3 regions of the Rouxiella sp. Mn2063 genome follow, and region 3 is predicted to be linked to each of the others. Evidence: predicted binding sites of a transcription regulator. Region 3 holds the regulator's gene; each other region holds the start of a gene.
The links. The regulator PhoB, encoded in region 3, activates phosphate uptake and scavenging genes when phosphate is short. The targets are predictions, from matches to a motif close to CTGTCATAAAACTGNCNNAT.
Positions count from the first base shown of each region.

Region 1: the regulator PhoB is predicted to act here: its motif matches at 7,807-7,826, upstream of pstS (phosphate ABC transporter substrate-binding protein PstS).
Region 2: the regulator PhoB is predicted to act here: its motif matches at 6,969-6,988, upstream of glpT (glycerol-3-phosphate transporter).

Region 1 covers NZ_JBMOUD010000002.1:62,189-73,083, reverse strand. The annotation lists gene ACL9RG_RS03735 (methyl-accepting chemotaxis protein) at 1-1,204, opposite strand, end outside; gene ACL9RG_RS03730 (hypothetical protein) at 1,517-2,239, shown strand; gene ACL9RG_RS03725 (NADPH-dependent FMN reductase) at 2,469-3,038, shown strand; gene phoU (phosphate signaling complex protein PhoU) at 3,107-3,835, opposite strand; gene pstB (phosphate ABC transporter ATP-binding protein PstB) at 3,848-4,624, opposite strand; gene pstA (phosphate ABC transporter permease PstA) at 4,713-5,600, opposite strand; gene pstC (phosphate ABC transporter permease PstC) at 5,602-6,558, opposite strand; gene pstS (phosphate ABC transporter substrate-binding protein PstS) at 6,658-7,698, opposite strand; gene ACL9RG_RS03695 (hypothetical protein) at 8,168-9,541, shown strand; gene ACL9RG_RS03690 (HAL/PAL/TAL family ammonia-lyase) at 9,556-10,895, opposite strand, start outside.
Region 2 covers NZ_JBMOUD010000013.1:61,527-72,421, reverse strand. The annotation lists gene ACL9RG_RS17425 (zinc/cadmium/mercury/lead-transporting ATPase) at 1-291, shown strand, start outside; gene tusA (sulfurtransferase TusA) at 325-576, opposite strand; gene ACL9RG_RS17415 (7-cyano-7-deazaguanine/7-aminomethyl-7-deazaguanine transporter) at 803-1,474, shown strand; gene ACL9RG_RS17410 (DcrB family lipoprotein) at 1,589-2,149, shown strand; gene ACL9RG_RS17405 (LysR family transcriptional regulator) at 2,257-3,150, opposite strand; gene ACL9RG_RS17400 (APC family permease) at 3,256-4,650, shown strand; gene aguB (N-carbamoylputrescine amidase) at 4,717-5,601, shown strand; gene aguA (agmatine deiminase) at 5,605-6,687, shown strand; gene glpT (glycerol-3-phosphate transporter) at 7,100-8,452, shown strand; gene glpQ (glycerophosphodiester phosphodiesterase) at 8,456-9,556, shown strand; gene ACL9RG_RS17375 (tautomerase family protein) at 9,622-9,825, opposite strand; gene ACL9RG_RS17370 (SDR family NAD(P)-dependent oxidoreductase) at 9,844-10,584, opposite strand; gene ACL9RG_RS17365 (LysR family transcriptional regulator) at 10,669-10,895, shown strand, end outside.
Region 3 covers NZ_JBMOUD010000008.1:97,767-108,661, forward strand. The annotation lists gene proY (proline-specific permease ProY) at 1-1,240, opposite strand, end outside; gene brnQ (branched-chain amino acid transport system II carrier protein) at 1,482-2,801, opposite strand; gene phoR (phosphate regulon sensor histidine kinase PhoR) at 3,244-4,566, opposite strand; gene phoB (phosphate response regulator transcription factor PhoB) at 4,589-5,278, opposite strand; gene sbcD (exonuclease subunit SbcD) at 5,500-6,726, shown strand; gene sbcC (exonuclease subunit SbcC) at 6,723-9,980, shown strand; gene qhpR (AraC-like transcriptional regulator QhpR) at 10,026-10,895, opposite strand, start outside.

The DNA of each region.
Region 1 (10,895 bases), on a different contig from region 3:
AAGCCGACGCAATCGCCAGGCTGCTATCACCTACTTGTTTGAGAATCGACTGTAAGAAGGCCAGAAAACCGTTAAAGCTCTCATTAACCGCGTTAAATTCTGGGCTTTTACTGGCAGGCAAACGCTGGGTTAAATCGGCACCACCTTCTGATAAACGACGAATATTGGCATTCAACCCCGTTAACTGGCGCATGAACACTTTGATTGCCACAATCAGCAAAATGAACAACAGCAATACCATCGGGATTTGTACCGATGCCAGACTGGCTAAAATACTGTTCGTACGATGCAGAAGCTGGCTGGTTGGCATATCGGTGGCGATAAACCAAGGACCGTTAATCTTATGGATAAACATCGTATGGCTGGTGCCATCATTGTCGTAATCGGCAACCTGATTACTATTGTCCTTCGAGAAATCAGACCTGTCCTTCACTTGATCAAGCATTGTCCGAATTTGTGCAGCCAAGGCGGAGTTAGCACCCAATGAGCTCAATTTCGGCAATTTTTCATCACTTTGATGGCTAGCACCAACGATAGTGCCGTCCTGCTGAACAATGTAAATTGTCGCCTTCAGTTGCTTTTCCATATCAGCGACTAATTTATTGAAGAAACCAACGGTCACGTCAATAGTGGCTACGCCCCAAAGTTTCTCGCCTTTATAAATTGGCATTGCGCAGTTAGTACGTGGTTCAACACTGGCGCTATCTGTATAAGCAGGCGCCCATATACATTGCCCTTTATCCCCTTTTGAAGCAGCAAGGAACCAGGATTGTTCGAAATAATTAGCGGAATCCGCACTATTCCAAAACGTATTTTCAGTCAGTTGGTTATTACTATTACGCGCAAAAAAAGTACTGAACTTTATCTTGGCAGGATCGCGTTGATTTGGCAGCGGCCATATCCCGCCCCCAAACACATTACTATCCCCATATTGGTCAACTAATGCAGGCAACAGATGGTTGATTGTGTCGCTATCCATTAGCGCAACACTTTGCGTAATACTGCGCATTTGTGATTCGACTTTATTCAGGCGGTCATCAACTTCTGCTGCACTATTACTGACTTGAGATGAAACGGAGGTGCTTTCAGATTGTTTTAGTTTTGGTGAGACAAAAATTTGGATCACGATGAACGTAACAATAATCAGCGCAAGAAAAAATAAGCTGATCAACGTGATAAAACGTGATTGCGTTGTTTTTAGCATTTTTCACGATACTCGCAGGCAAAGCAGCGGATTCACTGCTTAACTACTAACGGCATCTGGTTGTTCTTTCTTTATAGAGATGTCCAATATTTGTTCATACATTTGTAAGCTAATAATAATCCTATATTAAATCACAATAATATAACCAGATTAATCTTATGGGTATATTTAATATTTTCGAATATTACGTAAGCGTAGAGTGACACTTTATCAGCGCTAAAGAAGAGGCGATATGGTTTTAGATGGGCTATCTTAATGTTATTATTAAGAAGACTAGAATACTCGTACAAACCATTAATCATGGAGTGAACAATGGCGTGTCATTTTGTTCGGTGGAACGTAACGGAAGCAGAACCTGATACTCATCGCTTATCTAAAGATGTCGTCTTAGCAGCAAACAATACCGCACCTAAACTGCGCAAAACGCTATTGAACAGCCAGATTTTATTGGCTGAGATGATGTTTTATCTCTACGGTATTCCAACATTACCGGAGATCATCACCTTACCGAACGGCAAAAGCAGTTTTGCCTCTTCTGATCTCCCCAATTTCACCTTCGCCTCAGCGGGCACTACCATTGGCGTGATGTTAAGCAGTGAAGGCCATGTTGGTTTAGAGCTTGAGATATTACATGCTCACCGAGCACAAGCTGACTCGCAACAATCACCGCTTTCAGCGGTCGAGCAAATGTGGATTTCTATGCAAAATGATCCGCTTGAATCGACCTCACAACTTTACTGCATTCGCCAAAGCGCCCTCAAATTACTTGGTCAAAGTGAAAGCAGCACCAACACATTAACACTGCACCCAGCATCGGGGCGTTTGCGATCCAGTATTCTTCCAGACGTCCAGGTAATGAGTGATATCGATGGCGCATTAACCTGGGCCTGTGCGCATGCTCCGGCGTTCTCCACACTGCTGTGTTGGCAATATATTCCTGCTCAGGGGTTTATCCGCACGCAAATTCTCTCCCCTCAGCAACAGAATGACTCGCCCCATTTTATGAAATTGACCAGTCTCCCTCCGGCCAAATAAATACGCTGTAGAAGAAGCACTCCGCTAAATAAACACGCAGCCCGCGGAGATTTTCAAGTTAAGGTCATTTTTCGACTAAAATAAGAAATCGTCAGCAAAAGTCTTTTTTAAGCCACGCCACGTTGGCGAAACGCAGTTATTAGCCAGGGTTCATCATTTTCAGTTTAGCCGAACTCAACTGAGCCTCACCCACACCTCGACCAGATTTCGTCCATAAAAGGAGTTTTGTATGTCAGTTAAACCACTGAAGTTCGTTACTCTGTTAGGCAGCCTGCGTAAAGCCTCTTACAACGCGATGGTTGCTCGTACATTGCCTAAACTCGCACCAGAAGGCATCACCATAGAAGCACTGCCTTCTATTGGCAGCATTCCGTTGTACGATGCGGATGTTCAGCAACACGAAGGGATCCCGGCAGCCGTTGAAGAAATCGTAAAAAAAATCCGCGAAGCTGACGGCGTCATTATTGTGACCCCGGAATATAACTATTCGGTGCCGGGTGGGCTAAAAAACGCCATTGACTGGATTTCTCGCGTACCTGAACAGCCGCTGGCAGGTAAACCGGTACTGATCCAGACCAGCTCAATGGGGCCAATTGGTGGGGCACGCTGCCAATATCATTTGCGCCAGATTCTGGTCTTCCTTGATGCGATGGTAATGAATAAGCCAGAGTTTATGGGCGGAGTGATTCAGACTAAAGTGGATGAGCAGGCTGGAGAAGTCATCGAGCAAGGGACGTTAGATTTTCTGACCGGGCAGCTGGGTGCGTTCGCCGCTTATGCCGAGCGAGTCAGCAAGTAACATTTTAAACATCGTGACGAGGAAGAGGCGACATTTCGACACTTCCTCGTCACGCATAGCGGCCGTTATTAGCTTTTGGTTTTTTTATCGCCAGCCAACAAGGTATCCAGTTCATCACCGCCAACGTGACGGAAATCCTGGCCTTTAACGAAGTAGAAAATAAATTCGCAGATATTCTGACAGCGGTCACCGATACGTTCGATAGAACGGGCACACACCAGCGCAGTCAACACGCTAGGAATGGTACGCGGATCTTCCATCATGTACGTCATAAGTTGGCGCACGATACCTTCGTATTCCTGATCGACTTTTTTATCTTCACGGTAAATACGCACCGCTTCGTCCAAGTCCATACGAGCAAAGGCATCCAATACATCATGCAGCATTTGCACCGTGTGGCGGCCTAGTGATTCCAGGCTGACCAGCAATGGCTTGTGCGCATTAGAGAACTGCTCAAGCGCCGTGCGACAGATTTTATCGGCCACATCGCCAATACGTTCCAGCTCAGAGATGGTTTTAATAATCGCCATCACCAGGCGCAGGTCGCTGGCGGTCGGTTGACGTTTAGCGATGATGCGCACACAGGCTTCATCAATCGCCACTTCCATCATATTGACCTTGTCATCGCCCTTAATCACCTGCTGAGCCAGCTGTGCATCCTGATTGTGCATCGCGGTGATCGCATCGGTGAGCTGCTGTTCAACCAGCCCGCCCATCACCAACACTTCGGTACGGATGTGCTCAAGCTCGGCGTTGAACTGGCCGGAAATATGTTTATTTAAGCTCAGGTTATCCATGGTTCGCTCCTATCAACCGTAACGGCCAGTAATGTAATCTTCCGTCTGCTTACGGGCAGGAGAAGTGAATAATGAATCCGTGTCGCTATATTCGATCAGTTCACCAAGATACATAAACGCGGTGCGGTCAGAGCAACGAGCGGCCTGTTGCATATTGTGAGTCACGATCACCACAGTGTAATCAGACTTCAGTTCAGTAATCAGTTCTTCGATACGACCGGTAGAAATTGGGTCCAGCGCCGAGCATGGCTCATCAAGCAGTAACACTTCTGGGCGAATCGCAATACCACGTGCGATACAAAGACGCTGTTGCTGACCACCGGACAGGCTGTAACCGCTCTGGTGCAGCTTATCTTTAGATTCGTTCCACAGTGCGGCTTTAGTCAGCGCCCACTGCACGCGCTCATCCATATCGGTGCGCGATAATTTCTCGAACAGGCGTACGCCAAAGGCGATGTTGTCATAAATTGACATCGGGAACGGCGTTGGCTTTTGGAACACCATGCCAACTTTGGCACGCAGCAGGGCAATATCTTGTTTATCGACCAGAATATTTTCACCGTCGAGTAAGATTTCACCTTCAGCACGCTGTTCTGGATACAACTGATACATCTTATTGAAAGTACGCAACAGCGTTGACTTACCACAGCCCGATGGCCCGATAAACGCGGTCACTTCATTCTTGGCAATATCCAGGGAGATATTTTTCAGCGCGTGGAATTTACCGTAATAGAAATTCAGGTCGCGGACCTGGATCTTAGTGTTGGATGCGTCTGGCTGTTGACTCATTAAGACATCTCTCTTTTATCTTTCGCGCGCCGCATCAGCAACGCCGGGTAATATGTGATGGCGGCTAGCTGCCGCCATCATTCAATGTTTATTGCTTCTTCTTGGCGAAAATAACCCGCGCCAGAATATTCAGTAGCAGCACACACACGGTAATCAGCAGCACGCCTGCCCAAGCCAACTGTTGCCACTCGGAGAAAGGACTCATCGCAAATTTAAAGATGGTCACCGGCAGGTTGGCAATAGGCTGCATTAAATCGGTGCTCCAGAATTGGTTGGAGAGCGATGTAAACAGCAGCGGTGCCGTTTCACCTGCGATACGGGCAATTGCCAGTAATACGCCGGTGATAATCCCGGATACTGATGCCTTCAAGGTAATAGCCGAAATCATCTTCCACTTCGGCGTACCCAAGGCATAAGCTGCTTCGCGCATGCTATCTGGAACCAACTTGAGCATATTCTCAGTGGTGCGGATAACAATCGGGATCTGCAGCAACGCCAGTGATAACACGCCCGCGATACCGGAGAAATGTCCCATGCGGGTAACGACCACCGAGTAAACAAACAGACCAACCACAATCGATGGCGCAGACAACAAGATATCGTTAATAAAACGAATCACTTCGGCCAGTGCGGATTTACGGCCGTATTCAGCCAGATAAACCCCCGCCATAATCCCCAGCGGCGTGCCGACAAGCGTCGACCACAAAATCAGTAATCCACTGCCCGCAATGGCGTTAGCGAGGCCACCACCGGCGGTATTTGGCGGCGGCGTATTCTCGGTAAACAGCGCCAGTGACATGCCATCAACGCCTTTCACTACTGTCGTGAATAAGATCCACACCAGCCAGAACAGGCCAAATACCATCGTTGCCATCGACAACAGCAAGGCAATACGGTTTTTCTGCCGACGCCACGCTTGACGTTTGCGGCGTGAAATCAGCAACGCGTCATTACTTTGCATATCCAGAGTGGTCATCTTAACGTCCCTCTTTCTTGGCTAAGCGCAGGATCATCAGTTTTGATAACGCCAGAACGATAAAGGTAATCACAAACAGAATCAGCCCTAACTCCATCAATGCACTGGTATGCAGAGGAGACGCCGCTTCAGCAAATTCGTTGGCCAGCGCCGAGGTAATGCTGTTGCCCGGTGCATACAGCGAGGCGCTATCGAGCTGGTAGGTGTTACCGATGATAAAGGTCACTGCCATGGTTTCACCCAGCGCGCGACCAAGACCGAGCATAATGCCGCCGATCACGCCGTTTTTGGTGAACGGCAAAACGATACGCCAAATCACTTCCCAAGTAGTGCAACCAATCCCGTAGGCGGACTCTTTCATCATCACCGGGGTTTGTTCGAACACATCACGCATCACCGAAGCAATGTAAGGGATGATCATAATTGCCAGAATCACACCAGCGGCCAGAATACCGATCCCAAAGCCTGGGCCTGCGAACAGGTCACCTAAAATAGGGATGCTAGATAACACATCGCCTACCGGAGCTTGAAAATAGGTGGCAAACAGCGGAGCAAAGATAAACAGCCCCCACATGCCATAAACGATACTTGGAATTGCCGCCAGCAGTTCAATGGCAATACCCAACGGGCGTTTTAACCAGTTAGGTGCTAATTCAGTAAGAAACAGAGAAATACCAAAACTGACCGGCACAGCAATCAGCAGAGCAATGATTGAGGTAACGATAGTGCCGTAAATCGGAACCAGCGCACCAAATTGCTCGTTAGGCACATCCCAGGTTTTGTTCCACAGGAAGGAAAAACCGAATTTTTCCATGCTGGGCAGAGAGGCGATGAACAAGGAGACAATAATGCCACCCAGTAACAATAGCGTAATCAGCGCCGCCAGTTTAACCAGCGCGCCGAAGATGATGTCACCATTTTTTCCTGGTGCTTTAATTGACGGCTTATATTCAGCCATACGACTCTCTTCTTATCAGATTAACTTGCCCTCGGGCAGAAAATAACCAGAGGGCAAGGTGTGCAGACAGATACTTTATATCAAGCCGGTAGTCACAGACTAGTAGAGCGATTTACCGCTGCTGTCTTTGACATTGCTTTTCCACGCAGCATGGATTTGATCAACCACTGATTGTGGCAGCGCAGCGTAATCCAGGTCGGTAGTCAGCTTGGCGCCATTTTTGTAACCCCAGTCGAAGAACTTCAGCACTTCAGCGCCTTTCGTCGCATCTTGCTGCTGTTTGTAGACCAGAATGAAGGTAGTAGAAGAGATTGGCCACGCGTTGTCGCCTTTCTGGTAGGTCAAGTCCTGAGCGAAGGATTTGCTCCAGTCAGCACCTTTCGCAGCTGCACTGAATGCCGCTTCAGTTGGAGCAATGGCTTTGCCATCTGCATCAACCAATTTGGTGTAAGTCAGGTTGTTTTGTTTAGCGTAAGCGTATTCAACATAACCGATTGAGCCTGGCAGACGTTGTACGAATGCGGCAACACCGTCGTTACCCTTGCCGCCCAGACCGGTAGGCCAGTTAACTGTGGTGCCAACACCGATGTCTTTTTTCCAGTCAGCGTTAACTTTAGACAGGTAGCTGGTGAATACATAAGAAGTACCAGAACCATCAGCACGGCGAACAACCGCGATGTTAGTCGATGGTAATTTTACGCCTGGGTTGAGTTTAGCAATTGCCGCGTCATCCCATTTTTTGATTTTGCCCAGGTAGATATCACCCAGAGTTTTACCATCCAGCGTCAGTTCGCCAGATTTGATACCAGGGATGTTAACAGCCAGTACCACGCCGCCGATCACGGTTGGGAACTGGAACAGGCCATTTTTTTCCAAATCTGCATCGCTCATTGGCGCATCAGATGCACCGAAGTCTACAGTTTTAGCGATGATTTGCTTAACACCACCAGAAGAACCGATACCCTGATAGTTTACCTGGCTACCGGTGGCTTTTTGATAGGCATCAGCCCATTTAGCATATACCGGAGCTGGGAAAGTACCGCCTGCACCTGTCAAATTAGTTGCTGCAAATGCAGACATTGCTGTTAAAGAAAAAGTCGCTGCCACAATACTTGCGACGGTTGTACGCATCAGTTTCATGTTCCACTCCTAGTGGTTATTATTTGATTCGACTCGCGTCGAAGCTTGAGTAAAGTAGTTTGGCACACGAGGAAAATAGGACAATTTGATGACAGTAAAATGGTAGTTATATGACAGTTTTATGACACAGCTCACATTTTAATCAACTCGGGCATAAATCATCCATAACGCAAATATCCCCCAGTAGGCCTCGAGTCCCTCCTCCTCTTACGGCGTTAAGCAGCACCAGAATAAGTGTTAAGGCGGCTTTGCAAATTATTTACCCATTCCCTCACAGAATTGACACTAAAAAAGATGCCATGAACTACATTCATTCGCGTGTTATCCCCCTTCATATTTAGCAAAGGAATCGCTGATGAACAAAGTCGTTTTAGTACCCATCCTTGCTTTAACTCTTTTCAGTTCAATTAGTTATGCTAAAAACAGCAATTCAATAAATTCATTAAACGTTAGAGATCAGGATCATATTGTGGTTCTGAAACAAATAGATGGTCAGCTTGGTATCAGTAATTTTAGTTACAGTGATATCAAACAAGGTCAAAAAAATACCGATGATACTTTAGCGAAATTAAACGCCAGAATTAAAAGCCTGGAAGAGTCGATAAACACCCTGAGTAAAGACAACACCTCGGAAATAAATGACAAGATAAAAAGCATTAATGAGTACACGCAAAAACAGTTTTCTGAACTACAAAAACAGATTGAGGAATTAGGTAAAGGTAAGGACAGCTACCAAAAAGAGATCGGCACGCTGCAAAGCCAGATAAAAGATCTGAGTAAAAATAAGGAGGACGATAAAACGCAGATTGCTGCCCTGCAAAAGCAAATAGACGATTCAAGTAAGGGTAATGAGGGCTACAAGAACCAGATAGCCACACTGCAAAGCCAGATGGCAGAGTTAACCAAGAGTAATGACGGCTATAAAACCCAAATTGGCACATTGGAAAGCAAAGTGAAAGACTCGGGCAGCAGCAGTGACGGTGATAAAAAACAGATCGCCGCATTACAAAACCAAATGACGGAGCTAAGCAAAAGTAATGACGACTATAAAAGTCAGATTGCGGCACTACAAAGCAAAGTCAACGACTCGGGAAAAGGCAGCGATAGCGATAAGAGCCAGATCGCCGCACTACAGAGTCAAATGAACGAACTGAGTAAAAGCAATGACAGCTATAAAAATCAAATTGCCGCGCTACAAAGCAAAGCTAACGACACCAGCGGTAACGATAGCTATAAAAGTCAGATTGCCTCATTACAAGGCCAGATGAACGAGCTGAGTAAAAGCAATGACAGTTATAAAAGTGAAATTGCCGCGCTGCAAAGCAAGGCTAATGACACCAGCGGCAGCGATAGCTATAAAAGCCAGATCGCTGCTCTGCAAGGCCAGATGAACGAACTGAGTAAAAGCAACGACAGCTATAAGAGCCAAATTGCTTCTCTGCAAAGTAAGGCCAATGACACCAGCGGCAGCGATAGCTATAAAAGCCAGATCGCTTCATTACAAAGCCAGATGGATGAGCTGAGTAAAAGTAACGACAGCTATAAGAGCCAAATTGCTTCTCTGCAAAGTAAGGCCAATGACACCAGCAGCGCCGATAGCTATAAAAGCCAGATTGCCTCGCTACAGAGCCAAATGAGCGATTTAAGTAAAAGCTACCAAAGCCAGGTTTCTTCGCTGCAAAGCCAGCTGAGCGCTTCAGGTAGCAGCAGCGATGGCTATAAAAGCCAAATCGCCTCGCTGGAAGGGCAGATCAGTAGTTTAAATAGCACCAACTCAGGTTGTCAGAGTCAGATTGCTTCTTTAGAAAAGCAGGTGAGCGACCTGAACCAAAAGGTTAAGTAGCCCACCTGATAGGATTAGGCAGCAGGAATCAATGCATCCTGCTGTCTGATTAATGACACCGTAGCTTTGATTTCTGGCGCTAACCAGCGGTCTTGCGTCCAAGGTGCCACCAAAGTGCGCAAGGCTTGCCAGACTTGGCGCGTACCCGGTGCCAGTTTCTCATTATCAAAGAACTCATACGCCTGCGCAGCCAGCAAGTACTCAATCGCCAGAATATTGTAGAGATTATCAATAAGCTTGAGCAGTTTGATAGCCGAGTTGGTTCCCATGCTCAGATGATCTTCCTGCAATGCAGACGTCACAAAGTTATCCAATACGGCCGGTTGCGCCAGTTGACGGTTCTCGCCACATAGCGAGGCGGCGACATATTGCGCGATCATCATGCCCGAGTTTACCCCCGGCTCGCTGAGCAAGAACGGCGGCAATCCGCTCACTAACGGGTTAATCAGGCGGTCGAGGCGACGCTCGGCCACGCTGCCCAATTCGGCTAAAGCAATCGCCAAAGCGTCAGCGGCCATCGCCACGTTTTCACCGTGTGGGTTAGCTTGCGATACCACGCGCCAGTTTTCACTATCGCCCAAGACCAGCGGGTTATCGGTCGCTGAACGTAGCTCGATATCCACTTGCCCAATCGCGTAATTAATCTGGTCACGGCAGGCACCGTGGATCTGCGGAATAGAACGAATACTCAGCGCGTCCTGGGTACGGATGCCTTCGCTCTCAGCAATAATCTGGCTACCGGCTAATATTTGGCGTAAGCGCTGGCCAACCAACTGAATACTGGCGCTTGGTTTCAGCGCCAGGACTTCCGGGTCAAAGGCCACGACTTGCCCACGCAAGGCTTCAAAACTCATCGCACCGGTCACATCGGCCCAATCGGCCAGACGAGTCGCGTCATCGAGCGCTAACGCGGTTAATCCAGTCATACATGGCGTACCGTTGACCAGACTCAAGCCGTCTTTAGCCGCCAGTGGACAAACTGACAGCCCTTCAGCCTGCAACGCGGCGCTGGCCGCAATACATTGCCCTTGGTAATCCACCTCACCCATACCAATCAGGCATAAGGAAATGTGCGCCATATGGCTCAAGTAACCTACCGAGCCTTGAGAAGGCACCACTGGCGTAATGCCATGATTCAACAAATCTAGCAGCCCTTGCACCAGCACCGGGGAAATACCGGATTTGCCCTGCGAATAGTTCGCCACCGCAGCACACATAATCGCGCGGGTTTGCTCAACCTTCAGCGGTTCACCCACGCCACAAGCGTGGCTCATTAGCGTATTGCGCGACAGCTGACTTAATTGGTCATCTGGCAAAATGATATTACACAGCGCACCAAGCCCAGTATTAATGC
Region 2 (10,895 bases), on a different contig from region 3:
GCCACCATTGGTATTGCGATGGGCAGCGGCACCGATGTGGCGCTGGAAACGGCGGATGCCGCGCTCAATCACAACCGCTTAACCGGGCTGGCGCAGATGATTGCGTTATCGCGCGCAACCCGAGCCAACATCCGCCAGAACATCACCATCGCGCTGGGACTGAAGGGGGTATTCCTGGTCACTACGCTGCTGGGGATCACCGGATTATGGCTGGCAGTATTGGCAGACTCTGGTGCTACTGCGCTGGTCACGGCCAACGCGCTGCGCTTGTTGCGCAAAAAATCAGGTTAGAAAACGCGTTTATTCACAAGCAAGGGGCTGATATTAAGCCCCTTTTCCTTTGCGCAATAAATAGCGATACGGCAAGGTTTCCGTTTCAGACGCCAACAGGTTGTGTTCCATAAAGCGGCAAAACCCCGGAATATCGCGCGTCGTCGCCGGATCGTCGGCAATGATTAGCAACGTTTCACCATCCTGCATACCGCGCACCGCCTTTCGCACCATCATCACAGGTACTGGACAACGTTCGCCCAAGGCATCGAGTTGGTGGTCGGGATGGCTGAAGGGATCGGTCATAAGGCGTCTCTGTTCTAGGTCAAATGGGGAACTTAAAGAGCGACAGTTTACTCCCCCTGATTTTTGGTGCAATACAGGTTAACGTTTGCGTTAAAATTAGCCATTGCATTGTTTGCGCAAACGGGTACGATCCGCGCTCGCTGGAAAAATCATGGTTTTTCACAGCAACAAATAACGAAGATTTTTCTTGGGTTCCCTCACCCCAATCACTAAAAAGGTCACATTTATGTACGCTTTTTCTGCCCAACAGCGGTTTTCCGCCTTGGTATGGCTGTCGCTATTCCATATTGCCATCATTACGTCTAGTAACTATCTGGTCCAGCTTCCGGTATCGGTATTTGGCTTTACCACCACGTGGGGCGCATTTACCTTTCCGTTTATTTTCCTAGCGACTGATTTAACCGTACGTATCTTCGGCGCGCCATTGGCCCGACGCATTATTTTGTCGGTAATGGCACCAGCGCTGATTATTTCTTACGTTATCTCTGCGTTGTTCTATCAGGGAGAATGGCAAGGTTTTGCCGCGCTCAGCAGCCTGAATATCATGGTCGCCCGCATCGCCATCGCTAGCTTTATGGCCTACGTTCTCGGGCAAATCCTCGACGTTAACGTCTTTAACCGTCTGCGCCAGTTGAAAACCTGGTGGATTGCGCCAGCAGCAGCGATGTTCCTGGGCAATATTAGCGATACGCTGGCCTTCTTCTTTATCGCTTTTTATAAGAGCAGCGATGCGTTTATGGCGCAACATTGGGTAGAGATCGCCTTAGTGGATTACAGTTTCAAATTGTTAATTTGTCTGATTTTCTTCCTGCCGATGTACGGTATGCTGCTTAATATGCTGTTAAAACGCTTGGCACAGTCTGGTCATCACAACGAGGTTCAGTTGAGTTCACACTGAAAGCCATAACTGGCTTGCTTTTCGTTGGTGAATAGGGTGCCATTACAGCCGTAAGCTCAATGCCATACGATACGTAGCAGTACGTGCCGTTAAGTGAAATATTAAGGAACTCTAATGCGTAATCTTGCCAAATTCATGGGTATTACTTTGCTGGTTGCCGGGCTGGCAGCCTGCGATGGCAAAACGGATGATAAAACGGCCCCTGTTGATAAAGGTGCCAGCGCAGCAGCTGCCACACAGCCTATTAGCCTGCTCGACGGTAAAGTCAGCTTTACTCTTCCTCAGGGGATGAGTGACCAAAGCGGCAAGCTGGGAACGCAGAGCAATAACATGCATGTCTATGCTGATAGCACCGGACAAAAAGCAGTGATCGTCATTGTTGGAGACAACACGTCTGACTCACTGGAAACGTTGGCAAATCGCCTGCAAGCCCAGCAGCAAGAGCGCGATACCAACCTGCAAGTGGTGACCAATAAGTCAATTCAGGTTGATGGTCAGACACTGCAACAGCTCGACAGCATCATTAATGCCGGAGGAGAAAAAGCGTATTCTTCCGTCGTACTGGGTAAGATTGATAATCAATTGATCACGCTGCAAATCACTCTGCCAGCTGACGATCAGGCTCAGGCACAAGCTGGCGCTGAAGCGATTATCAGTACGCTGAAAATTCAGTAAGTTAATAGAGGTCAGTTAGTGCTCACTAACTGACCTGTTTCATAACCCCCCTTCTAAACTCTACCCACGAATCCAGCCAACTGCACAGGCAGATAAAGGGATAATGCTTAGTCCAGATTGATCGCTTTTAACTCGCTGATGAGCCAATGGAGAGCCGGTTGGTGATCGTACAAACTGTGAGTGAGCAATTCCAAATCGTAGGATGGACTACCCGCCGGTAAATCCAACACACGCAGCGGTAACATTTGCTCTAACTCCCTGGCTATACGGTAGGGTACGCACATCAAATATCCTGACGCCACCGCAACCCGTCCACCGACGGCATAACTTTGTACTACCGATGCCAATGGCCGGTACATGTGCTGTGCCAATAACCAACGGTCGATGTGATCGGCACCGGAACTGACCGCAGGTAAGTGAATCTGTGGCTCAGAGGCTAAATGCTGCATTTTTAACTGCTGCGGCAAATCTGTTCTCTCTTTCGCGGCAATGGCAACAAAATGGTCGGAAATCAGTCTGTGCCGGTTAAAGTAATGCGGAATATGCTGCAAGCTATCGACCCCAATAAAAGCATCGAGTTGCCCCATCTCCACACGATCCAATTTTATCGTTTCAGACAAAATATCAACCGATAGCCGCACATTTGGCGCATTTTCTTTAAATCTTGCCGTCAGAATCGGCATGCACATGAATTCAAAATAGTCGACGGCTCCAACATAAAACGTATGCGCCGTCGTCGCCGGGTCGAAAGGTTGTGCGCCAAGCGTCGCGACTTTCAATGTTTCCATCGCTCGCTCTACCACAGGGATAATCGATGCGGCATAAGGCGTCGGCTCCATCCCATTGCGGGTACGCACAAAGACTTGATCGTTAAGCTGCTCTCTTAAGCGATTAAGCGCATGACTGAATGCCGACTGGCTGAGATTTGCCTTACGAGCAGCTCGGGTGACGTTCTTCTCACGCGCGAGGATGGGCAATAGGCGGAGCAGGTTGAGGTCCATAACAATTATGTATTCTGTGCATAGTAAAATGATAACAATACATTTCATTCATTATCATCGCTATCTATATACTCAAATTAAGGTAGAAATCATGCAGAGGCCCTTATGAGTGGACAAGATACGAAGCAACAGATCGGTGTCGGTAGTCTGACGATGTTTATGATATGTGCAGTGATTGTGCTAGATACGTTGACTGCATCCGCGGCGATTGGCCCCTCGGCTTTTGCCTGGTGGGGGATCATGTTAATAGGTTTTGTTCTTCCCTATACCTTAGTTGTTACTGAGCTGGGCACTACCTGGCCTGCCGAGGGAGGAATTTATGACTGGGTGAAGCGTGCCTTTGGCGATCGTATGGCAGCAAGAACCTCTTACTTATACTGGATCAATGTCGGTCTGTGGATGCCTTCGGTGTATATCCTGTTTGCCGGGACATTCGCCTCACTGTACTGGCCGGGAATGAATATTAACTGGCAAATTCTGATGTGTCTGGCCCTTACCTGGCTAACGGTATGGTTCTGCAATATTTCAACGACGGTTTGTATTAGCATTGCCCGCTGGGGAGCCTGGGCCAAGATTATTGTCATTGTCACTCTGGGCATCGCAGGAATTAATCAAGCCATACAGCACGGCTTAGCGAATGACCTACAGCTACATAATCTGATCCCACATTTTAATGAAGCCAGCCATTTTCTGCCGGCAATCATTTACAGCCTGCTTGGGCTGGAATTAGTTGCTTGCATGGGCAAGCTCATTAAAAAGCCGGAAAAAACCATGCCGCGCGCGATGCTAGCCGCCGCGTTATTGATTGCCCTGCTCTATCTCTTTGGCACCCTTGGTATCCTTGCTGCGCTACCCGTGGATAAAATCAGCTTAGTTTCCGGCATTATTGATGCACTAAAGATTCTGTTTGGTCAGAGTCTCGCCTCAAAAGTGATGCTGAATATCTTGTGTCTGCTGACGCTTTTTACCTTTATCAGCAATATGGTTACCTGGACTTCTGGTTCAAGCCGTGCGGCGGCAGAAGCGGCGCAAAGCGGCGACCTGCCAAAACCGTTGGGGAAACGCAGTAAAAAATTTGATACTCCGGTGGGCGCAAACATCGCAACAGGTCTTGTCTCAACCTTGGTTATCCTCTGTTACAGCCAGTTCGCCAGCGGCAATAATGATTTGTTCTGGTTAATCTTTTCTTTCTCGAGCTGTATCTTCCTGCTGCCCTATTTTTTGTTATTCACTGCCTGGTTCTGGCTGCGTTATTCGGCACCACAGGTGCAACGTCCTTATCGTGTACCAGGCGGAAAACCTGGGCAGTGGTTAGTCGTATCTCTCGGTTTACTGTTTATACTTCAAGGAGTGGTGCTGTTTATTTTCCCGGATTTACTTGAGGGAAAAATAGAAGCCAAGCATAGTCTGCCGATTATCACGGGGTTGGCGGTCACACTATTGATTGGTGAACTGTGTCTTCTACGATTTCACAGAAAAACGCTGAGAACCGGCATATAATCGGGATCATTTTTGCACCCATTTAGATAAACAAACTCCAACCTTTTATAATTTCAGGAGATTTCAATGAGAAATGTCACCGTCGCCGCCACACAAATGGCCTGCAGCTGGGATCTGGACAAAAATATTGTCAATGCAGAACGACTGGTACGTGAGGCCCACGCCCAAGGCGCGCAAATTATCCTGATTCAGGAGCTGTTTGCTGCCCCTTACTTCTGCATTGATCAAAGCCCAGAACACTACGCGCTGGCGCAAGAAGTTGCCACCAGCCCGCTGATTAAACACTTCTCTGCGCTGGCTAAAGAATTAGAAGTCGTATTGCCGCTGAGCTTGTTTGAAAAGGCTAACAACGCCTATTACAACTCTCTGGTAATGATTGATGCCGACGGCAGCGTGCTGGACACCTACCGTAAGACCCATATTCCAAATGGCCCGGCTTATCAGGAAAAACAGTTCTTTATTCCTGGCGATACCGGTTTCAAAGTGTGGAACACCCGTTATGCAAAAGTTGGCGTGGGTATTTGCTGGGATCAATGGTTCCCAGAAACCGCACGTTGCCTGGCATTGCAGGGTGCGGAAGTTATCTTCTACCCAACGGCAATTGGCTCTGAGCCGGCTTATCCAGATATCGACAGCCAACCACACTGGACTCGTGTACAGCAAGGCCATGCAGCGGCAAACGTGCTGCCAGTTATTGCCTCTAACCGTATCGGTACCGAAGCGAGCAAGTATATCGACAGCCTGGAAATGACCTTCTACGGTTCTTCGTTTATTGCCGATCAGACCGGTGAGCTGGTGAAACAAGCTAACAAAACTGACGAAGGCGTGTTGGTTCATACCTTTGATCTCGATGCTATCGCCGCTCAGCGTGCCGCTTGGGGCCTGTTCCGCGATCGCCGTCCAAATATGTATGGTGCGATTGCCTCCTCTGATGGCACCACGCGGAGCTAAGCCATGTCACAGGTTACGACACCTCATCAAGACGGATTTATGATGCCAGCGGAATGGGCACCTCAGCAGGCCGTGTGGATGATTTGGCCCTATCGTACCGATAACTGGCGTGCCAACGGCGCGCCAGCACAGCAGGCGTTTTCTGCTGTTGCGGCGGCGATTGCCCAAACGACACCGGTGCTGATGGCAGTACCCGCCACCGAAATGGAGAAGGCGCGTAAAACGATGCCCGCTTCGATTACGCTGGTTGAAATGGCAAGCGATGATGCATGGATGCGTGACACTGGCCCAACCGTGGTGGTCAATCCACAAGGCGAACGCCGCGGCGTTGACTGGACATTTAACGCCTGGGGCGGAAATCTTGGTGGATTATATTCACCTTGGGATCAAGATCAGGCCGTAGCGGCACAAGTGCTTGAGCACCACGGTTTTGCTCGCTATAGCACCGACCTGATACTGGAAGGCGGTTCTATCCATGTGGATGGTGAAGGCACCTTGATGACCACCGCAGAATGTCTGCTCAATGCCAATCGCAACCCTGAACTGACTCAGGCGCAGATTGAGCAGAAATTGAGCGACTATCTCGACGTACAAAACTTCATCTGGCTACCAGATGGCGTGTTCAACGACGAGACCGACGGCCACATCGATAACATGTGCTGCTTTGTGCGTCCGGGTGAAGTCGCGCTGCATTGGACTGACGATCAAAACGATCCGCAGTATGCACGCTCGGTTGCCGCGCTGAATATTCTAAGCGCGACAAAAGATGCCAAGGGACGTAGCCTGAAAGTATGGAAACTCCCTGCGCCAGGCCCGCTTTACGCCAGCGCAGAAGAAACACTGGATGTGCAGGACGGTACGGCGGTTGAACGTAACGAAGGTAACCGCCTGGCGGGTTCTTACGTTAACTATCTGATCAGTAATAAACAGATTATTTTCCCATTGCTGGACGCACGCACGGATGGCGAAGCCGAAGCACTGTTCCGGGAAATGTATCCTGATTATCTGATTACCGGCGTCCCTGCGCGGGAAATTCTGCTTGGTGGTGGCAATATTCACTGCATTACTCAGCAGATCCCAGCGTAAAAATAAGTCCAGATAGCCGCCTGTTCATTGGACAGGCGGTTTTTCAGCACAGCCGCCTGGCTCTGATCATCAAACATAAAGCCCCTTCAGCAATCCCATATCACCTAGCGACCCACCGATAAAACGTTACACTCAGATCATAACAATTCGAGCAGAAACGAAAAAATAAAGCCAACAAGTAAAATAAACTGCCAAAATGTGATCTATGACCAGTAATTCCTGCTGATACACATTTCAATCTGTAAATTATTCCCGCAAAATTCGCATCTAAATTCATATAATTGTAACAAATATGTCATCTATCACAGTTCGTATGCGCGCATATCACTAGTCTTACGCTCGTTATAGAACATGTGACCTCAGCTCGTTTTCACCAGTGACATTGATTGACTCATGCCATCGGAGGCATTTCATGCTCAGTATCTTTAAACCAGCGGCTCATAAGCCACGCGTGGCAGATGCCCACGTTGACCCTCTCTATCGTCGTCTGCGCTGGCAGATATTTATGGGTATCTTCTTCGGCTATGCCGCCTATTACCTGGTTCGTAAGAACTTTACGCTGGCAATGCCATACCTTATCGAGCAAGGTTTTACCCGCGGCGATCTTGGACTGGCACTCTCAGGGATCTCTATCGCGTACGGGATCTCTAAATTTATTATGGGATCGGTCTCGGATCGCTCCAACCCGCGTATCTTCTTGCCTGCCGGGCTCATCCTCGCCGCAGCAGTCATGCTGTTTATGGGCTTTGTACCTTGGGCAACCTCCAGCATCGCGATTATGTTTGTCCTGCTGTTCCTATGCGGTTGGTTCCAAGGGATGGGCTGGCCGCCGTGCGGACGAACTATGGTTCACTGGTGGTCGCAGAAAGAGCGTGGCGGCATTGTTTCGGTGTGGAACTGCGCGCATAACGTCGGCGGCGGTCTTCCTCCTCTGCTGTTCTTACTCGGTATGGCATGGTTCAACGATTGGCACGCCGCGCTATATATGCCAGCTTTTGCTGCCATCCTGCTGGCGTTATTCGCTTTCGCTACCATGCGTGATACTCCGCAGTCTTGCGGTCTGCCACCTATCGAGGAATATAAAAACGATTACCCGCCAGACTACAATAAAGACGTCGCAGAGACAGAGCTGACCACCAAGCAGATTTTCATGCAGTACATCCTGCCAAACAAACTGCTCTGGTATATCGCGCTGGCGAACGTTTTTGTCTACCTGCTGCGTTACGGCATCCTCGACTGGTCGCCAACTTATCTGAAAGAAGTGAAACACTTCGCGCTGGATAAATCTTCATGGGCGTACTTCTTGTACGAATACGCAGGTATTCCAGGCACGCTGCTGTGCGGCTGGATGTCGGATAAAGTCTTTAAAGGCAATCGCGGCGCGACCGGTGTGTTCTTTATGATTCTGGTGACCATTGCCACCATCGTCTACTGGCTTAACCCGATTGGCAATCCAGGTATTGATATGGCCTGTATGATCATTATCGGCTTCCTGATTTATGGCCCGGTCATGCTGATTGGCTTACATGCGTTGGAATTAGCACCGAAGAAAGCAGCGGGTACTGCCGCGGGCTTTACCGGTCTGTTTGGTTACCTTGGTGGCTCGGTCGCCGCAAGCGCCATCGTCGGTTATACCGTTGACTATTTCGGCTGGAATGGCGGCTTCTTGGTAATGATCGCCGGTTCCATCTTGGCGGTATTCCTGCTGCTGTTAACCATGCTCAGTGAAAATAAGCACAAAGCTAAACTCGCGAAAGGAGCCTAAATCATGCAACTGTTCGTTAAAACTACCGTAGCCGGGTTAATGCTCGCCGCCGGTTTCGCCAGCGCGGCTGGAAACGCCGCTGACGCCAGCCAAACGGCAGCTGAACATCAAATCGTTATCGCCCATCGCGGGGCAAGCGGTTATCTGCCCGAACATACTCTGCCAGCCAAAGCGATGGCTTATGCCCAAGGTGCCGATTACCTTGAGCAAGATTTAGTGATGACCAAAGATGACAGGCTGGTGGTGCTACACGACCATTTCCTCGATCGCGTCACTGACGTTGCCGAGCGTTTTCCTCACCGTGCCCGTAAAGATGGACGCTACTATGCTATCGACTTCACTCTGGCCGAGATCAAATCGCTGAAGTTTACCGAAGGCTTTGAGATTAAAGATGGCAAGCGGGTACAAACCTATCCGGGCCGTTTCCCGATGGGTAAATCTGATTTCCATATTCATACCTTCGAAGAGGAAATCGAGTTTATTCAGGGGCTGAACCACTCCACCGGCAAAAATATCGGTCTTTATACCGAAATTAAAGCGCCGTGGTTCCATCGCAAAGAAGGTAAAGATATTACTGCCCGCGTGCTGGAAGTGCTCAAGCACTACGGTTACAACACCAAAAGCGACAATGTTTATCTGCAATGCTTCGACCCAAACGAGCTTAAGCGCATTAAAAATGAGCTGGAGCCGAAAATGGGGATGGACTTGAAACTGGTTCAGTTGATTGCCTATACCGATTGGGATGAAACCCAAGAACAGCGCGACGGCAAGTGGGTTAATTACGACTACGATTGGATGTTTAAGCCGGGGGCGATGCAGCAAATCGCTAAATACGCCGACGGTATCGGGCCGGATTATCACATGTTAGTCAATAAGGATTCGACAGCGGATCGCGTTGAGCTAACGTCCATGACTGCCGATGCTCACGCCAGTCATTTAGTGGTGCATCCTTATACCGTACGTGCCGATGCACTTCCGCCTTATGCCAAAAGTGTTGATGCGCTGTACGGTATTTTGTACCAACAGGCGCATGTTGACGGCTTGTTCACCGACTTCCCAGATAAAGCGGTGAGCTATTTGCAGCAACATAAAGCGCAGCAATAACAGCTAGCGAATAAAACGGGCGGAGTTTTCTCTGCCCGTTTCTACTCTGCAACAACCAATAATGCTTACTTCCCTCTGGCGCGCACTGCCGTCAGCACTTCCCCACCGACACCCCAGTTATCCGTATCCACTTCATCGATAACTACAAAGGTTCTGTCCGGCGACTTACCTAAAACCTGCCACAGTAAATCAGTCGTTCCTTCAATCAGCAGGCGTTTTTGCTCAGCGCTAACCCCTTCACGCGTCACACGAATATTGACGTAAGGCATAATGTATCCTCAATCCTTTTACCAAGTGCCGGAAGACGAACCACCATCGACATTCATCACTAACCCGGAGGTATAGCTTGAATCCGTCAGGTACAGTACCGCATCAACAATATCTTCGGCCTTGCCAATCTCACCGCTGGCAGTCAGTGATTTCAGCGCGGCAAGGGTTTCTGGTTTACTGCCGTGCAGTGGCGTTGCAATGATGCCCGGTGCAACGGCGTTGACTCGGACATTAGAAGTAGAAAGCTCGATAGACAGCGCGCGTGTCGCCTGATTCAGCCCGCCTTTGATCAATACTGGCAGCAACGCGGGGACCTTACGGTTTGGCTGCATACCCAGCGATGCGGTAATGGTGACAATATGTCCGTCTTTATTGGCAGCCATATGGCGAGCGGCTTCTTGTGATGGATAGAAAAAGCCTTTGATATTGGTGGCAACAATCGATTCCAAATCGTCTTCGCTGTACTCCACCAGCGGCTTGGCGATAAATATTCCGGCATTGTTGATCAAAATATCTACCTTGCCAAAAGAGTCGATGGCCGTGGCAAATAATTTACGCGCCGTTTCAGGGCTAGCGATATCTCCCGCTACTGCAACAAACTTGCCTTTCGTTTCCCCGAAAGCCAGCGCCGCCTGATCAAGACGTTCCTGGGTGCGAGCATTACCGACCACATTATAGCCACGCGCCAAATAGGCTTTGGCAATAGCAAAACCGAGCCCGCTAGATGCACCTGTCACAATGACTGTTTTATTGCTCATCGAAAAATTCTCCGTTATCCCCGGACGCCTTGCCCGGCAGTGGAGAGACTCTACAATTCGATGCGTATTGGAAAAATTAGGTATATGTTATTTGAATTGATACATCAGGTAATAAATCAGGCCAATATGACCCGTTATTTCGACGATCTTTTACTCGGCAGTATTGAATTATTCTGTCTCGCGGCCGAAAAAGGCAGCTTTAGCGCCGCCGCCAATCAGGCTGGCATTACACCCGCTGCCGTCAGTCGTTCCGTGGCCCGGTTAGAAAAACGCTTAGGAATTCGTCTATTCACCCGAACAACCCGCCAAAT
Region 3 (10,895 bases):
TGAAAACCCCGCCGCGTAATGGGAAAGCCAGCTCAGCCGCCTGTTGACGGCTCAACGAACGACGGAAGCCAATCTGTGAGAACAGGATCATAATCCACACCCACACCGTAGCAAAGGTCGCCAGCGAGGCAATCACTAGGAACACGTTCTCCGGCATAATGTAGTTGAGGTAAACCGCGACTAACATCGCGGCTAGCATCACCACGACTGAGACCCAAGGAATGCCATTTTTCGACACTTTGGTGAACATTTTTGGCGCCTGTCCCTGCTCCGCCAGGCCGTGCAACATACGCCCGACACCAAATACATCACTATTAATCGCTGAAAGCGACGCCGTAATGACCACAAAGTTGAGAATACCGGCTGCCGCCGTGATCCCCAAATGCTGGAAGGTCAATACAAACGGACTGCCCTGATTGCCCACCTGATTCCAAGGGTAGATACACATAATCACAAACAGTGTGCCAACGTAAAACAACAAGATACGCCAAGGCACTGAGTTGATAGCTTGCGGAATGGACTTCTTCGGATTATCGGCTTCACCCGCGGTAATACCGATAATTTCAATGCCGCCGTAGGCAAACATCACCATTTGTAGCGATAGAATCGTCCCTAACCAACCATTGCTAAAGAAGCCGCCGTTGCTCCACAGATTATGAATTCCCGTTGGTTGCCCGGCGTTACCAATCCCCCAGAAGATAATGCCGAAACCGGCCAGAATCATCAAAATGATGGTCAGCACTTTGAACAACGAGAACCAAAACTCCAGCTCGCCGAATACCTTGACGCTCAGCAGGTTAATACCACCAATAATCAATACCACGCTTAATACCCAAATCCAGTGCGGTACGCCGGGGAACCACAGCCCCATATAGATACCAAAAGCGGTAACATCGGCGATCGCCACGATCAGAATCTCGAAGCAGTAACTCCAGCCGGTAATATAACCAGCGATAGGTCCAAGATAGTCTTGTGCATAGCGAGAGAAGGAGCTGCTTTGCGGGTTATTAACCGACATCTCCCCCAGCGCGCGCATGATAATAAAAGCGACAATGCCACCGACAATATAAGCCAGTAACACACTCGGCCCCGCCATCTTGATGGCATCTGCCGATCCATAAAACAAACCGGTGCCAATAGCAGAACCTAGCGCCATAAATCTTATGTGCCGAGCATTTAATCCGCGTTTTAATTTGGGTTGCTGAGGGGTGACATCTTGCTGATTACTCAATGGGTGCATCCTGCCTCCGGTTTAACTGATTAATTTTCAAGACCAGATTGTCTGGATTAATGGCAGATGCTAGCAGGCCACGAGAAGAATTCTGTGACCAATTCGTTAAATCTCTTAACATGTATATACAGATGCTGTCGAGTTCACATAAACAACAACCGAATCCCTTCTCCATGAAGTGATTCGGTTGCGGCGTGGCATAAAGGCGGTGAATACCCCGTCATACTTGAAGCACGACGGGGATATTGACTTACTGATGCACTGATACACTGCGCGGGCCAGCCGTGCGGTCATAAATACCAATCACGACGAGTACCAGCAACGTAGGTGGCAACCAAGCCAAGCCTTGTTCTGCTAGCGGCAGCTTATCGACCCAGAGCGGTAGCAGCGCTTTAAAGGCTGACGCTTTAATTGCATCGATAATCCCGAACAGCAAACTGACCAACATGACAGGGGCGACAATACGTGAGCGGTTATTCCACCAACGCAGCGTGAAGCTCAATACCACCAGCGTAATACACGGAGGATAAATACCGGTCAGCACTGGAATTGATACCTTAATCAGTTCACTCAGTCCCAGATTTGAGACCACCATAGAGAACAGACCTAAGATAAACACCAGGGAGCGGTATGACAGCGGCAGGTGCAGAGCGAAGAACTCCGCGCACGCACAGGTCAGGCCAACCGCCGTTACCATACAAGCGATGAAGATCAGTGCGGCCAGGAAGAAGCTGCCCAATCCACCAAAGGTATGTTGTACATATGCGTGCAAGATCACCGCACCGTTTTGCGCATCAGGTACCAGACTGGCGCTATCCTGGCCCAGTTTAAACAGGCTCAAGTACACCAGCATCAAACCCGCACCGGCAATCAGCCCTGCCAAAACGGTATAACGAGTGAGCAACTTCGCTTCGGTTACGCCACGAGAACGCGCCGCGTTAACAATCACGATACCAAAGACCAGTGCGCCCAACGTGTCCATGGTCAGATAGCCGTTAACAAAGCCATTAGAGAAGGGATCGTTTTGATAAGCTGGCGTCGCGGCAATTTCTGTTCCGGCAGGCCACAGAACGGCAGCAATACCCAAAATAGCCAAAGCAACAATTTTCAGTGGCGCAAGGATATGACCCACGGTATCCAACAAACGGCCAGGATAGAGTGAAATCAAAATGACTAACGCGAAATAAATCAGGCTATAAATCAGCAGCGGCAGTGCACCATCGCCGGTTAGCGGAGCAATCCCCAACTCGAAGGATACTGTCGCTGTACGCGGGGCTGCGAAGAGTGGGCCAACGGCTAAATAACACACCGTCGCCAGTACTAAGCCTGCGGTACGGCCAATCGGTGAACTCAAGCCATCAATGCCGCCGCCAACACGCGCCAGCGCAATCACGGTCATGACGGGCAAGCCCACTGCGGTGATCATAAATCCGGCAGCTGCCCACCAGACATTCTGCCCGGCTTGCAATCCAACCATCGGTGGGAAAATGATATTTCCCGCCCCGACGAATAACGCAAAGGTCATGAAACCCAGCGCCCAAACGTCCTTACTTGTTAATCGATAATTCATAATTGGTGCCGTGTTACCTGTTCAAAAGGATAAAACGCCTGGTGACGATTATCATCCACTGTCTAAAAGGATATGCCCAAGTTACTTCGGATGCAGAAGGCTATGTTCTTAGGGAGCTCTGTTTTTATGGAGCTATATAGCTATAAAGCCGTACAGATATGCAGGAAGTGTCGGGGAGCAACGGCGCTTAAGGTAAACGTTTATAGTGCGGAAAGGCAAGGCTGGATCATAAAAGCAGAGATTTCCACTGCACAATTATGCAGAATCAGTAATTAATGCCAGTTAAATCAAAAAACACGCCATTTGATGTGTATTATTTTTGAGCAATGATGAGCGTGTTATGCGCTAAAAAACGAAAAAGTGCGTGAAATAACCAAAAATTCAGCATTTCACACACTTTTATGATGCCTTTAAACGGTAACTTTCCGCTAAGTCGTGGAACTTATTTATTCTTAACGAAAATTTCAGCTTGTTGTGTATGAGGCACAATAAACCGCTGCGGCAAGGTAAAGGTGAAACAACTGCCGACGCCCATTTGGCTGATAATATCCAACCGAGCATGGTGATGACTTAGCGCATGCTTCACGATTGCCAGCCCCAATCCACTGCCTCCGGTTTGCCGCGAACGTGCTCTATCGACTCGGTAGAAACGTTCGGTTAAACGTGGGATATGCTGTGCTTCAATGCCGGGTCCGTTATCTTTTACTTCGAATTTAGCGCCCTGCGGTGTTTGCTGCCAACTCACCTCAATGCGCGTGCCTTCTGGCGTATGATTCACCGAGTTATAAACCAGATTGGAAACAGCACTTCGCAACTGGTCATTGTTGCCAAATACCTTGAGCTGGTTATTAACGGTAAAGACAATCTCGTGGCGACCTGAACTTAACGTCTGTGCTTCACGCTCGATCATGCCTAACATTACCGGAACATCGACTCGCTCATTCAAATCGATATTAGTGGCCGCTTCAATTCTCGATAAGGTGAGCAGTTGCTTGACCAACCCATCCATTCGTCGCGTCTGTTCTTGCATGGTATCTAAGGCTTTACTGCGGAAAGGCTCTTCGAGCTTCGCCTCCACCATCATTTCTAAATAGCCTTGCACCACGGTTAGCGGGGTACGTAATTCGTGACTAACATTAGCAAAGAAGTTGCGCCTAGCTCCTTCTAACTGATGCATTTGTGTCACATCACGCGCCACCATCAACAGCTGACCTTCAGAATATGGCATGACACGGAACTCAACATGATGCTCATTATTGAGCTGCAAATTCAGCGCTCGGCTAAAATCACGACTCTGTATCCACAAACGAAACTCAGGATAACGCACCAGATTGAAGATATGCTGGCCATTATCTTCCGGCCAACGAAAGCCCAGTAATACCTGCGCCAGTCCGTTACACCAGAAAATATTGCCCTCTTCCGTGGTCAGCACCACTGCATCAGGCAAAGATTCAGCCCCGCTGCGAAAGCGCTTAATCAGCAACGCTAATTCACGGCGACGACGGCGATTACGCATCTGCATCTGGTTTAGACCATAAAACAGCGGCTCCCAGCTCCAAATCCCGCTAGGCGGCGTAATGCTGCGATCCAGCCACAGCCAATGAGAAAGTTTTAGCTGGTTATAGTAGTTCCAGCCCAGTGCCGCAAATACCGACACTAAGAGTAGATAAGGGAGATGGCCAATAAAAATGGCGAGAATAAACGCAGGTAAGCAAAATAAAAACAACTCACCCGCGAGGCGCTTCCATGATAGGCGTTCTAACACACGGTTTCCCCGTAGAAACTAATCAATAGCGCGTTGAAAAACGGTACCCGGTTCCGCGAACGGTTTGGATCATCCGGTCGTGACCGCTCACTTCCAACGCTTTGCGTAAACGGCGGATATGTACATCGACTGTACGATCCTCCACATAAACGTTAGTGCCCCAAACATTATTCAGCAGCTGCTCACGGCTATAAACGCGTTCAGAATGCGTCATAAAGAAATGAAGTAGTTTAAATTCGGTAGGCCCCATGTCAAGCGCCTGCTCATTAGCAACCACTCGGTGAGAGGAAGGATCAAGGCTTAAACCTTGCATATCGATCACTTCTTCAACAGCCATTGGGGAAATACGACGCATCACCGCTTTAATACGCGCCACTAATTCTTTCGGAGAAAACGGTTTGGTGATGTAATCATCCGCACCCACTTCCAAGCCGCGAACCCGATCTTCTTCTTCGCCACGGGCGGTAAGCATCATGACCGGGATCTCCCGTGTCAACGCCTCACGTTTAAGATGTTTAATAAACTGAATGCCAGAACCACCAGGCAACATCCAGTCTAGCAAGATGAGTTCAGGGAAGGGTTCGATTAAACGGCTGACAGCAGAGTCATAATCTTCTGCCTCTACGGCGTGATAGCCATTTTGCTCTAATACAAAACACACCATCTCGCGGATTGGTGCCTCATCTTCAACAACTAATATGCGTCTTGCCATCGTGGAACCTGCCAATAAGTTAGCGATCTTTATTTGATTGCGAGCAACATTATGCGTCAGTTTTGTGACATATTTATGAAAATCATTACAAGCCGAAGTTAAGTGTAGTAAACATGTCTGGCTTGCGTCATACAAATATCATTTCCTGATTTTTCAACGACAACCACCCAATACGACGTTTATAATTAACGACACTATTTTCCTCTAACCATGAGAACGCGATGCGCCTGATTCATACTGCCGACTGGCACCTCGGCCAATACTTTTTCACCAAAAGCCGAGCGCCAGAGCACCAAGCCTTTTTACGCTGGCTTATCGAGCAAGTTGAACAGCATCAGGTTGATGGCGTTATCGTCGCCGGCGATATTTTTGATACCGGCTCGCCGCCTAGCTATGCCCGTGAATTGTATAATCGCTTTGTAGTTGAGCTACAACGCACCGGCTGCCAGCTCATTATTTTGGCGGGTAATCATGATTCCGTCGCCACGCTTAATGAATCTCGTGAGCTGCTCTCTTGCCTCAATACCAAGGTTATTGCCACCGTCAGCGACGATTTATCGCAGCAAATTATGGTGCTCAATAACCGCAACGGCCAGCCGGGGGCAATTGTCTGCGCCGTGCCATTTTTACGCCCGCGCGACCTGCTTGCCAGTCAGGCGGGACAATCGGGTAATGACAAACAACTGGCCTTGCAAGAAGCCATTGCCGCGCACTACGCCAGTTTGTACCAAGCGGCGCTGGCCGAGCGCGAACGCCTGGGGGTTGCGCTACCGATTATCGCCACCGGCCATCTGACCACCGTTGGTGTCACCACATCCGATTCAGTACGTGATATCTATATCGGTACGCTGGATGCCTTCCCGGCACAGGCGTTTCCCCCAGCCGATTACGTCGCACTCGGCCATATTCATCGCGCGCAGTGCGTGGCCAAAAGCCAGCATATTCGTTACAGCGGCTCGCCAATTGCCCTAAGTTTTGATGAGTTAAACAGCCCCAAAAGCGTCTATTTGCTGGAGTTTAGCCAGAATGCGCTGAGCACCGTAGACGCGCTGCCCGTGCCGACTTACCAGCCGATGCAGATGATCAAAGGAACTTTGGCCGATATTGAGCAGCAATTAGCCGCTTTCGCTGGGAAAGAGGACGACAAAACCGTCTGGCTGGATATCGAAGTGGCGACCCAGGATTATCTCAGCGATATTCAACGGCGCATTCAAGCGCTCACCGCCGATCTGCCGGTAGAAGTGGTGTTGCTGCGACGCAGCAAAGAACAACGACAAAACAGCCTGCAACAGCAGGAAAAAGAGACGCTCACCGAGTTAAGCGTGAGCGAGGTGTTTGAACGCCGATTAGCGCAGGAAAACAGCGACACGGAAAATCGTCATGACCGGATGCGTACCCTGTTTGCCCAAATCGTTGAACAGGTTGCCAGCGGCGAGGATGCCCAATGAAAATTTTGAGCCTGCGTTTAAAAAATCTTAATTCACTGGAAGGCGAATGGAAAATCGACTTCACCGCCGAGCCTTTTGCCAGCAACGGTCTGTTTGCTATTACCGGCCCGACCGGCGCGGGGAAAACCACTCTGCTCGATGCCATTTGTCTGGCGCTCTATCACCAAACGCCGCGCCTTAACGTGACACCGACGCAGAATGAGTTAATGACGCGTCATACTGCTGAATCACTGGCAGAAGTAGAATTCGAAGTCAAAGGCGTCGGCTACCGTGCTTTTTGGAGCCAGCGGCGGGCAAAAATGTCGCCAGACGGTAATTTACAAGCGCCAAAAGTTGAGCTGGCGCTGCTGGCAGACGGCAAAATTATTGCTGATAAAGTCCGAGATAAGCTCGATCGCATTGCCGAACTCACCGGGCTGGATTTTGGCCGCTTCACCAAATCGATGATGCTATCGCAGGGACAGTTTGCCGCTTTTCTCAATGCTGATGCCAATGATCGTGCCGAACTGCTCGAAGAGTTAACCGGTACAGAAATCTACGGCCTGTTGTCCGAACGCGTATTTGAACAAAATAAAGAAGCCAAAATTACGCTCGATGGCTTACATCAGCGCATGGCCGGTATCGAACTGCTGAGCGAAGAACAGCGCCAAACGCTGGAAACAGAATTAGCCGCGCTGAATACCCAGGAATCGAACCTCGGCCAGCAGGCGCAGCAGCGTCAACAGGATCTTAACTGGCTGCAACAGTGGCAGCAGGTGCAACAAAAGCATCGCCAATCACAGCAACGTTTAACGGCGGCAGAACAAGAAAGCGCCGCAGCCGCACCACAGTTACAACAACTGGCACGTAGCGAACCGGCAGAAAAACTGCGGCCACTGCTCAGTGAACGTCAGCGCAGCGTGCAACAAACCCAGCAATTACAGCATTTACTGAGCCAATTAACCCAGCAACAGGCGCAACAGGTTGCTCAAATGACGCCGCTGAATCAGGCGTTGGAACAGGCGCAAACGGCGCGACAGCAACAAATACAACAGCAGCGCCAGCAACAGACGCTAATTGAAGAAAAAGTGTTGCCGCTGGATAGTGACATCGCGCAACGACGTAAATTGCAAGCTGATGCTCAGCAGTCGCTAGCCCAGCAGGCAGAACAGATAAAAGAGCAAAACGCCGCGCAGGAACAGCTTGCCGCAGAGCGCCAAAAGCTTGATGCACTCAACCTTCAGCATCTGGCCAGACAAAACACGCTAACGGCAGCGTTAGCCGCTCAACAGCAGCAACAGGCTGAGCTGGAAAAGCAACATCCGCTGGCGACATTACAGCAGCAACAAGCCGAACTGGTGCAGCTACGCCCAGTACGTCAGCAGCTGTTTTCTCTCTCGCAGCTCTTTGCACCGCTGAACCGCCGCGTTGCACAACAGAGCCAGGATATTGCGCAAAATCAGACGCAATTAGCGCAAGAAGAGCAACGGCTGGGTGAGATTCGCCAACAGTGTCAAAAGCAGCTGGAGCACCTCAACGATGTGAAAGCGCGGCTGAAAAGTGAAGAGTTGATTGTCAGCCTCACGGCTGAACGCGCTAATTTGCAAAGCGGCCAAGCCTGTCCGCTGTGTGGCTCAACATCGCACCCGGCGATTGACAGTTATCAGGAGATAAAACCTTCTGAAACCGCGCAACGGGTCGAGAAGATGCAACAGGAGTTCGACGCTATTAAAACCAGCGGTATTGAGCTGGCCGCCAGGATCAAAAGTCGCAAAGAGCAGCATTCGCGCCTGCAAGCCCAGCTGGAGCAAGACCAGCAGCAGTTAACTACCCAGTTGGATAGCTGGCAGCAGCTCAGCGCCCCGCTAAAGCTCACCTTTGGCTTAGCGGATGCCGAGCAGATTTCGCAATGGTTAGCAGAGCTCGACCAGCAAGAACAACAGTTGCAGGCGCTTATCAGCCAACATGAACAGCTGTCTCGCAGACTGCAACAGGCCAAAGATGCGGTCAATCAAGCGTCGAGCGAACAGCAGAAAGTCCAGCAACAAAGCGCGTTGCTAGCAGAGCGATCTACGCTGACGCAGCAAAATCAGGCGAAGCTGCAAGAGCAGCTAACACACCTGCAAACGCAATTTGCTGAAGGTGAAAAAACGCTGGCTGAGCTAAACCGTCAGCGCCACGAACTGTTTGATGACCGCCAGGTTGCCCAGGTACGTGAACATTTACATCAACAGCAGCAGGCGGCGGAAAAAACGGTAAACGATGCGGCTGAATCGCTGCATAAAGCGCAGGAGCAACGCGACAAGCTGACCGGTCAAGTTGTTAGCACACAACAGCAAAAGTTGCAGGCTACGGAGCGTTTACAGCAGGCAGAAACTAGCTGGCAACAGGCGCTAAGCGCCAGCGAATTTGCTGATGAAGAGGCGGTGAAACAGGCTCTGCTTGACGATACGCTGCGCCAACAGTTGCAGCAACGTAAAGAGAACTTGCAACAGCAACTGACTCAGGCACAAACGCTGCTCGGTGACGCGACCCAAACACTAGAACAACATCGTCTGGCACGCCCTGCCCATCTTGCTGAAAACGAAAATTCGCTTGAGGAATTGACGGCGCAGCAAACAGAACTGTCACAACAGATAAAAACCTTGCAGCAACGTTTAGGTGAAGTGAAAAACCAGTTAGAAAGCGATAAATTGCGACACAGCGGGCAACAGACGCTGATCGCTCAAATTGTACAGGCGCAGGAAACCTGCGACGACTGGGGCTATCTCAACGTGATGATAGGCTCCAGCGATGGCGCAAAATTCCGTAAATTCGCGCAGGGATTAACGCTGGATCATCTGGTTTATCTGGCCAATCGCCAGTTGGAGAAACTACACGGACGTTACCTGTTGCAGCGTAAAACCAGCGATGCACTGGAACTACAAGTCGTTGATACCTGGCAGGCCGATGCGGTGCGCGATACTCGCACTTTATCGGGTGGCGAAAGCTTCCTGGTCAGTCTGGCGCTAGCGCTGGCCCTTTCGGATTTGGTAAGCGACAAAACCCGTATTGACTCGCTGTTCCTCGACGAAGGCTTTGGCACGCTTGACGCCGACACGCTGGATACCGCGCTTGATGCCTTGGATAGCCTGAACGCTTCGGGTAAAACTATCGGCGTCATCAGCCACGTCGAAGCCATGAAAGATCGTATTCCGGTGCAAATTAAAGTCAAAAAGGTCAACGGGCTGGGCGTGAGTCAATTGAGCAATGAGTTTAGAGTGCACAGTGAATAAGTACACAGTGAATAGCCGCTAAAACCCAAACAGGCGTGTCGGATTTTAATGCTGACTCGCCTGTCGCCACTGCCTTGGGCTTACGCCGAACCAGCGGCGGAAAGCGCGCGAGAAGGCGCTGGCTTCCGAATATCCCAGTAATAATGCCATTTCCGAGATGGGCAATTGCTGTTGCTGTAAATAATGGGTCGCCATTTCGCAACGTACTTTATCGACCAACGTCGTAAAACTCAGATTTTGTTCACGCAACCGGCGTTGTAACGATGCCGGTGACATGCCCATTTTATCTGCCAGCTCATCTAATACCGGTTCGCCGTGCAATAAGGCCCGACGTACGCCAGAACGGGCGCTATCGACCAACGATTGGGGCGATAAACTCTCGCTATTGAGCCGACGAATCGCGTCTTGCATCACCATTAGCAGTGTTGCGTCACGCTCTGGCATCGCACGTTGCAGGCTGCTTTTAACGATCAACATTGAGTTATAGGGCTGGTCGAAATAGACCGGCGCATCGAAAATCTTGCAGTGCTCATGCCATTGCTCCGGGCGCGGGTGCTCAAAGTGAACTTCGCGCGGGTTCCAACTTTTACCCAACGCGTGGCGCAGCAAATTGAGGATCATCCCCAACGTTAGCTCGGCATCCTGACGTTTCGATAAAATACCGCCGTGGCGTACCTGATAATCGAGACGGTAATGATCGCCTTTATCCACCAGCCGCGTCAGGGTGTTGTGTTGATGAAAAGGAAACGCGTTGACCACGTTTTGCAGCGCCCGTTCTGCCGTCTCAGAACACAACCCGATATAACCAATTAAGCCCAATGACTGAGGTTTAAATTGTCGGCCATAAAGCAGACCAAAGTTATCACAAGCGGATTGGCGAGCGGCCTCCTCCAATACCTTGCAGTAGTTGGTCAG